2 regions of the Desulfurispirillum indicum S5 genome follow, and region 1 is predicted to be linked to the other one. Evidence: riboswitches for the same ligand, from Rfam matches in the RefSeq annotation. Region 1 holds a riboswitch; the other holds the start of a gene.
What was found. A riboswitch is a leader RNA that binds a small molecule or an ion and turns the genes downstream of it on or off. The one in region 1 is predicted to bind cobalamin.
Positions count from the first base shown of each region.

Region 1 (3,412 bases):
ACGCTGCGCCCCATATCATCAATCCACTGGCCCGCAAGGGCAGACCAGTGGAGGGTGGTGAGGCACAGCAGGACCAGCAGGGCCCGTATGGTGACAGTAATGGCGTTCATCAGAAGCGGTAACTGGCGTACAGATAGGCGCTGCGGCCGGGGGTGTTATAGGTCGCCACTTCCTCGTACTCCTTGTCCAGAACGTTTTCTATGCGAGCCTGCAAGAGCCAGTTGGGGGCAATGTCATACTCGCCCCGCAGGTGCAGCAGCCCATAGCCGGGCAGGCGCAGCGTGTTGGCCCCATCGTCGTAGCGCTCGCTGAAGCCCTGGGCCGTAACGCTCACGCGGGTTTTGCCGAAGTCGCCATCCAGGTTCACCGTCGCCATCTGCTCCGCGCGGCGGGCCAGAAGATTGCCCGAATCCCGGTCTTTGGGGTCCTGCAGGGTAATGGCGGCGCTGATGTTCCACTGGCTGGTCAGCCGGTAGCCCCCATCCAGCTCCATGCCGTCGATACGGGCGCGACTGATGTTCTCCGCTGGCCAGCCGCTGATCATATTGTCAATTTCCGTGCGGAAAAGGCTGGTGCGCCAGTAGGCATTCGGCAGGGACTGCTGCAGCGAAATCTCGTAACTGGTCGATTCCTCAGGTTTCAGGTCGGGATTGCCACCACCCCAGCCCCAGGGATCGGGGTAGTACAGCTCGTTAAAGGTGGGGGCGCGGAAGGCCGTACCGTAGTTCAGGCCCAGCTTGAGGTCATGGGGAAGGCGCAGGCCATAGCCAGCGTTGTAGGTGGTGTGGCCGCCGAACTGTTCGTTATCGTCGTAGCGCACACCCACCAGGATGCTGTGGTTCATGTGCTCCAGCTGGTACTGGGTGAAAAGGGCGCTGTTATCGCGGCTGCGCTCGTCGTAGTCCGTGTCGCTGCGCACCTTGTCCTTCGTGTAGTCGCTGCCGATGGTAAGCACGTCGCTGTCGCGCAGGAAGAGGTCGCCCTGCACGCTGAACTGCTGTTGTTTGGTGTCAAAGAGGCTGGAGAAAGTGCCATCCAGAAAGTTCTCCGAACGATCCTGGCTCTGGCTGGCCTGAACCGTCACACTGAGCGTATCAGTGGGCAGCAGGTGCAGGGTGAGGCCCAGGGCCTGCTGAATAAAGTCGGCAGAGTTCTGACTTGTGCCGTCATACTCGCTCTCACCCTCGGCATGCAACCCGGTGAATTGCAGGGAATTGCCCGGTGAAAACTCATGGCCGAAGCGCACACTCAGGGAATCCTCCCGGTAGCCATCCTTGTCCGGTTCATCGGGGGTATTGCCCCAGCCAAAAGCGTCGGGGACATCGTTCTTCTGGGCATCAATGCCGTCACTGCGCAGGTGCCCGATACCCAGGCTGTAGTGGCTGTTGCCGCTGGCCGTGGCAAAAAAGGCCCGCCCTTCAGCAGTGCCGTGGCTGCCACCGCCCACCGTGACCTCGCCCCGCGTACCGGCCTCGCCGCTGCGGGTGAACACCTGAATAACCCCACCCACGGCATCGGCCCCATAGAGGGTGGAGCGGGGACCGCGTACCACCTCGACGCGGTCAATCTGACTGAGGGGAATATACTGGAGGGAAGCGGCTCCCGTAGTAGCCGAACGAATGCGGATACCGTCAACCAGCACCAGGGTCTGGTTGGTGCTCGTACCCCGCAGATAGATACTGGTGTTTGTCCCCAGACCACCATCCTGATTCACCTGCACCCCCGGAATGGTCGCCAGCAAATCGGGCAGGCTCTGGTACTGGCCACGCTCAATCTCCTCGCGGGTGATAACCGTGACCGAAGCCAGGGTTTCATCCACGGTCTGGGCCGTGCGGGTGGCGGTGACGACGGTGGTCTCCAGTCTGACGGGGGTTGCCTCTTCGGCAAGGACGGATACCGCTGCAAAGGACATCAGTGATGCACTGATGGCAGCGGGATACAACAAGGAACCAATACGCATGAAAATGCCTCCTGTGTATCCCGGTTGTGGGGAGGACGCAGGAGGCGTTATGGCTGTGTTCAGCAATAGACCTGCAGCACCCACCTTCCATACCCGGGAAGGATAGTGTAGTGACCCTTTCCGGCAGGTCTCCTGGCTCACGATTCGTCCTCCGGATCGCCTTCCCGGCCCGTGGCCAGTGGCATGTGATCCCTTGTCGTCGCTTACAGTGGCGGGTCCGCGGGGGATTTACACCCCTCTTCCCTTTTCATCCACACCTGTGGACACCGGAAAAAAGCTCGAACAGCTTAAAGAGTGCAGCGGGGGGATGTCAAGTGCTCATCACACATGGCGCTTGAGTGCGGGTGGCAGGGAAACCGGAGAAGTGAACCATGGAAAGCACGGAGGGCACGAAAGGAACCGCGAATGGAAAGGCAGGGTCTCACCCCCGTTCGCTGCGCTCACGGGGGTCGCAAAGCCCGCCAAGGTAAGGCAAGGGAGATTAACCACGGAAGGCGGCACCAAAAGTGGGTGTCCTTTTATAGTAGTGTTCTCGTTTTAAACTGTCCTCTTGACGGGAAAGCTTACCTCATTACTTGCATTTTCCCCGATATTTCCCGTATCTTGGCGCGATGAAAATTGCACCCATGAACCATACCAACCAGGTATTCCTCCACTTCCGAAGCCAGGGCAGCAAAGTTGAGCGCTACGGACTGGTGGAGCATACCGGAGTCCAGGCCATTGCGGGAAGCCTCTTCCATGAATGGATAAGAACTCCCGAAACCTCTGACATTTCCTCACTGGAAGGCATTCCCTTCTGTTACAGCGAAAACATCTACTTTCTTCAGAGCGACGGACAGGTCACCCACCATAAATCCGCGGCCCACTTCCGGACGGATATCCTCGCGCCCTCCATGGGTGAACCAGTTCTCCATATTGCCCTGGTTTGCGGCAATCGATGCGGCTATGGCTCAAGCAGCCAGATGCGTATCCTGGGGTTCACATGGCTGGCAGACCACCAGTGCGCAGCCTCGCCCTGTTATGCTGCGCAGACGCTACAGCTTTCGAGCTTCCTTCTGTGTTTGGCTCCCAAAGCCCTGGAAGTGGAGACGACAGCAGGCAGACAAGTGCTTCCCTTCGACTCCGGGATGCTTTTTCCTCTGGCAGGACAGATGGGAAGTGCGTATACTTTTTACCCCGGAGATATCATCGCCCTGCCGGTTACTCCACCAGTTCCCCCTGTGACCGCCGTCTTCTGCGGCAGCCACAGAGAACCCCTGATCAGGTGAAACCCACATGAAAGCCCTTGTACTGACAGTGCTGGCCCTGCTGCTTCTGGGGGCCCCACTAAGCTATTATGCCTATACCTCCATCATTCACAGGCCATTGCCGCTGGCAGAGCCCGTTATCACAGAAATACCCCGTGGCGCGTCCCTCAACCGGATCGCTTCCATCCTCGAAGAGGATGGAGTG
Region 1 covers NC_014836.1:1,752,020-1,755,431, reverse strand. Annotated here, with positions in the region: gene SELIN_RS08300 (cobalamin-binding protein) at 1-110, opposite strand, end outside; gene SELIN_RS08295 (TonB-dependent receptor domain-containing protein) at 110-1,960, opposite strand; cobalamin riboswitch at 2,066-2,246, opposite strand; gene SELIN_RS08290 (hypothetical protein) at 2,587-3,228, shown strand; gene mltG (endolytic transglycosylase MltG) at 3,236-3,412, shown strand, end outside.

Region 2 (3,412 bases), 450 kb from region 1:
AACGGATATGGTGAATTCCTTGCCGTTGGGGCAGCTCAGGAAGATGCGCACACTGCCCTGCAACACCATGTAGATAAAGTCGGGAGCCTCGTGAGGGCCGAAGAGGATGCCATTTTTGTCAGCTGTTCGCCGTTGACATCGCTCCAGGTAAGTGTCAAGCAGATCGGCGGGCAGCTCCGCCATATTCTTCATGGTGTGAAAACCCGAGTCGCTTTTGCCGCCGCGCACACGAAACCTCCTGCCTCTGCCTTCAGAAGACCGTACAGTGACACAGGCCGCCGGAGGAATCAACCACGGAACACGCAGACACGTGCGGGCTATCTCCTCTGCATATTCTGGCAACAGCAGCCATACCGGCTCCCGGATGGGATATCTGGGTTCTGCAGGTTCGCAGAGCCTATGGCAGCTCCTCTGCTGGCACGAGGGCTTCATTCAGAAAATTCACCAGCTGCCGCACCAGTTCCGGTGCCAGCGGCACATCCGGATTTTCATAGGAAATCCGCTGCGCCTGCGGATCGTCTTCAACCAGCTTGAGAATATGATTCATGCCGGGAATCACATGAAGCCGCGCGTCGGGATTCGCCGCCTGAAGCGCCTGAGCCTCAGCGACCGGCACCTGCATGTCGGTCTGCCCATGGAAGATGGCAACGGGAGTACTCAGTTTCTGCAGCTCCTCGGCAGGCTGGTAAGGAAACCAGGAGATCAGGTATGGCTGCACACTCTCACGGAACAGAAGGGCCAGTTCCTGCGGCACAACCGGCACCGTCTCCCCCATTTCGAGGGACCGGATAATCGCCGCCGCTGCACGCTCAAGATCCGTCGGCAAAAGCCCGGATAACTGGTGGCGCAGCAGATCTGCGGCACTTCCTGACGGGCTGGCAAGGGTGACACGGGCGCAGTGTGGCTGCTGCTGAGCTGCCAATATGCCGATCAGGGCTCCCTCGCTGTGACCGATAACCACAACACAGTCAAAACGCGAATCGGCGACAAGCATTTCCATCCAGCTGGCGGCATCCTGAACATAGGTGTCCAGCCGTAGCTGCGACTCATCCAGTGCCGCCTGGTTGCTGGCCCCGATGCCCCGCTTGTCATAACGCACGGAAGCATAGCCCGCACGCGCCAACTCCTCAGCCAGCATCTTCAGACTGTTGTTTCGCCCCGGCAGCCCCACGGTGTTTCCGTCGCGATCCGTGGGACCGGAACCAGCAATAATCAGCGCCACCGCCGCCGTTTTCCCCGCCGCTTCCGGCAACTGCAGGGTACCGCGCAGCGTACCCGTGGCAGTCTGCAGGTGAATATCCACAGCGTGGCTCCCAGCGGACACTTCGGCGTAAACTCCCAGGATCACTGAGAACACCAACAGAAAACGCAACACTTGTACACGGCGACCTGAAAAACTCAGAGAGCCCATGACACCTCCAGGCAAACATGCTTCCTAAGAAAATTCACCATACCTTCCTCCCTCGAGAATGTCCATGCCCGTAGAAGGCAGAACCACCAAAGCGTGACTCCAGGAATGGCACGCCATTCCAATTGCATTTTACCGGTTGACCTGCCATGCCAGAGTGCGGTATCCATAGAGACAGATGAGGGCAGATCCCGTATTACTGGTGAAAACCCTCCCTCCCATTACAGATTCGAGAGCAGGAAACGGAAGACGGTGAAAATCCGTCGCGGACGCGCCGCTGTAACCGGACACATGCTGCATGGTCACTGGATAGTTATCTGGGAAGGCCATGGAGCGAAAAAAGCCGGAAGCCAGAAGACGCCCTGTTCTCAGGCCTGACAGCACCTCGCGCCAGGGTGTAGAGCAGGGGTACACGAATTCTGCTCATGGCTGAACACCGCTGCAGATTCGCGATAACTCTTCCTTACACCCATTTCCTGCCAGCAGGGGATGGGTTTTGCGTTTTCTGCGTGTATGTCCGTCATCGGGAATATGCACGCTGAGCGCTGTCAGTGCCTTTACTTTGGGTACCAATTCCAGAAAAGGAGCTGACTATGCTGACGCACACACTTGGATTTCCCCGTATGGGTTCACGCCGTGAACTGAAAACCATTCTTGAAGCCTACTGGAAGGGAACAGCCACCCTGGAGAGCCTTCAGGCCGATGGCCGCGTTCTGCGCCGTCTGCACTGGCAACTTCAGAGGCGCGCCGGTATTGACCTGGTCCCCGTAGGAGATTTCTCCTTTTACGACCACATGCTCGACATGATCGCCATGGTGGGTGCAGTACCTGAACGCTTCCGCCGGGAAGGTGAACAGGCAGACCTGGACACGCGCTTCTTTATGGCACGTGGAGTGAGGGGCAATGCGAGTGCTCCAGCCATGGAAATGACGAAATGGTTCAATACCAATTATCACTATATTGTGCCGGAGTTCTTTCCAAAGCAGCAGTTCCGGCTCTCCAGCAGTGATCTTTTTGATCACCTTGAAGAGGCGATCCAGGCAGGTTTTCCCGCCAAGCCCGTACTCCCCGGCCCCTTCACATTTCTGGCCCTGGGCAAGGAGACGGTGGAAGGTTTTGACCGCTGGCAGCATCTGGATGCCCTCGTCTCAGTGTACGAGGCTATTCTCACCCGACTTGCCACTTGCTGCCAGTGGATTCAACTGGATGAGCCCATCCTGGCCAGTGATCTCCCCAGGGCGGCCCGTGCTGAATTCACGGCCGTATACAAGCGCCTGCAAAACGCGGCAAACCCGGCGCGGATACTGGTAGCCACCTATTTTGGCGGCCTGGAAGAAAACCTGGAACTGGCTCTGGATCTGCCTGTCACTGGCCTGCATGTCGACCTGGTAAGCGCGCCGGATCAGCTGCCCGCCCTCCTGAGCCAGTGGCCAACATCCAGGTATCTCTCTCTGGGGCTGGTGGACGGCCGCAATGTGTGGCGCACCGATCTTGACCAGGCACGCGAGGTGGCCGAATACGCGTCACAGTGGATTGGCGAAGAGCAGGTCATGCTGGGAACCTCCTGCTCTTTACTCCATGTTCCCGTTGACCTTGAACTGGAGCATGAGCTGGATCCGGAAATTTTCAACTGGCTTGCCTTTGCCCGCCAGAAGTGCGGCGAACTGAATCTGCTGCGCTCCGCCCTTGCCGGCGAACCAGTCGCGGCACCCTTCGAGGAGAATCGCCAGGCGTTGGCGGCACGGGCAGGCAGCAAACGCGTCAGGCGTCAATCCGTACGACACCAGATGGAAGCCCTCACCCCCGAAATCTCTGTGCGTCAGGAGACCTCTGATCAGCGGCGCATCGCCCAGAGTGAACGTTTCAACCTACCCCTGCTGCCGACTACGACCATAGGATCTTTCCCGCAGACACCGGAAATCCGGGCAGTCCGTCATCGCTTCCGCCAGGGGCACATAACCGCGGAAGAGTATCAACAGACGATCAAGGAATACATCTGTCAGG
Region 2 covers NC_014836.1:2,206,737-2,210,148, forward strand. Annotated here, with positions in the region: gene SELIN_RS10350 (Crp/Fnr family transcriptional regulator) at 1-228, opposite strand, end outside; gene SELIN_RS10355 (alpha/beta hydrolase) at 398-1,303, opposite strand; cobalamin riboswitch at 1,616-1,789, shown strand; gene metE (5-methyltetrahydropteroyltriglutamate--homocysteine S-methyltransferase) at 2,002-3,412, shown strand, end outside.
Region 2: another riboswitch for cobalamin. It lies ahead of metE (5-methyltetrahydropteroyltriglutamate--homocysteine S-methyltransferase); the one in region 1 lies ahead of SELIN_RS08295 (TonB-dependent receptor domain-containing protein).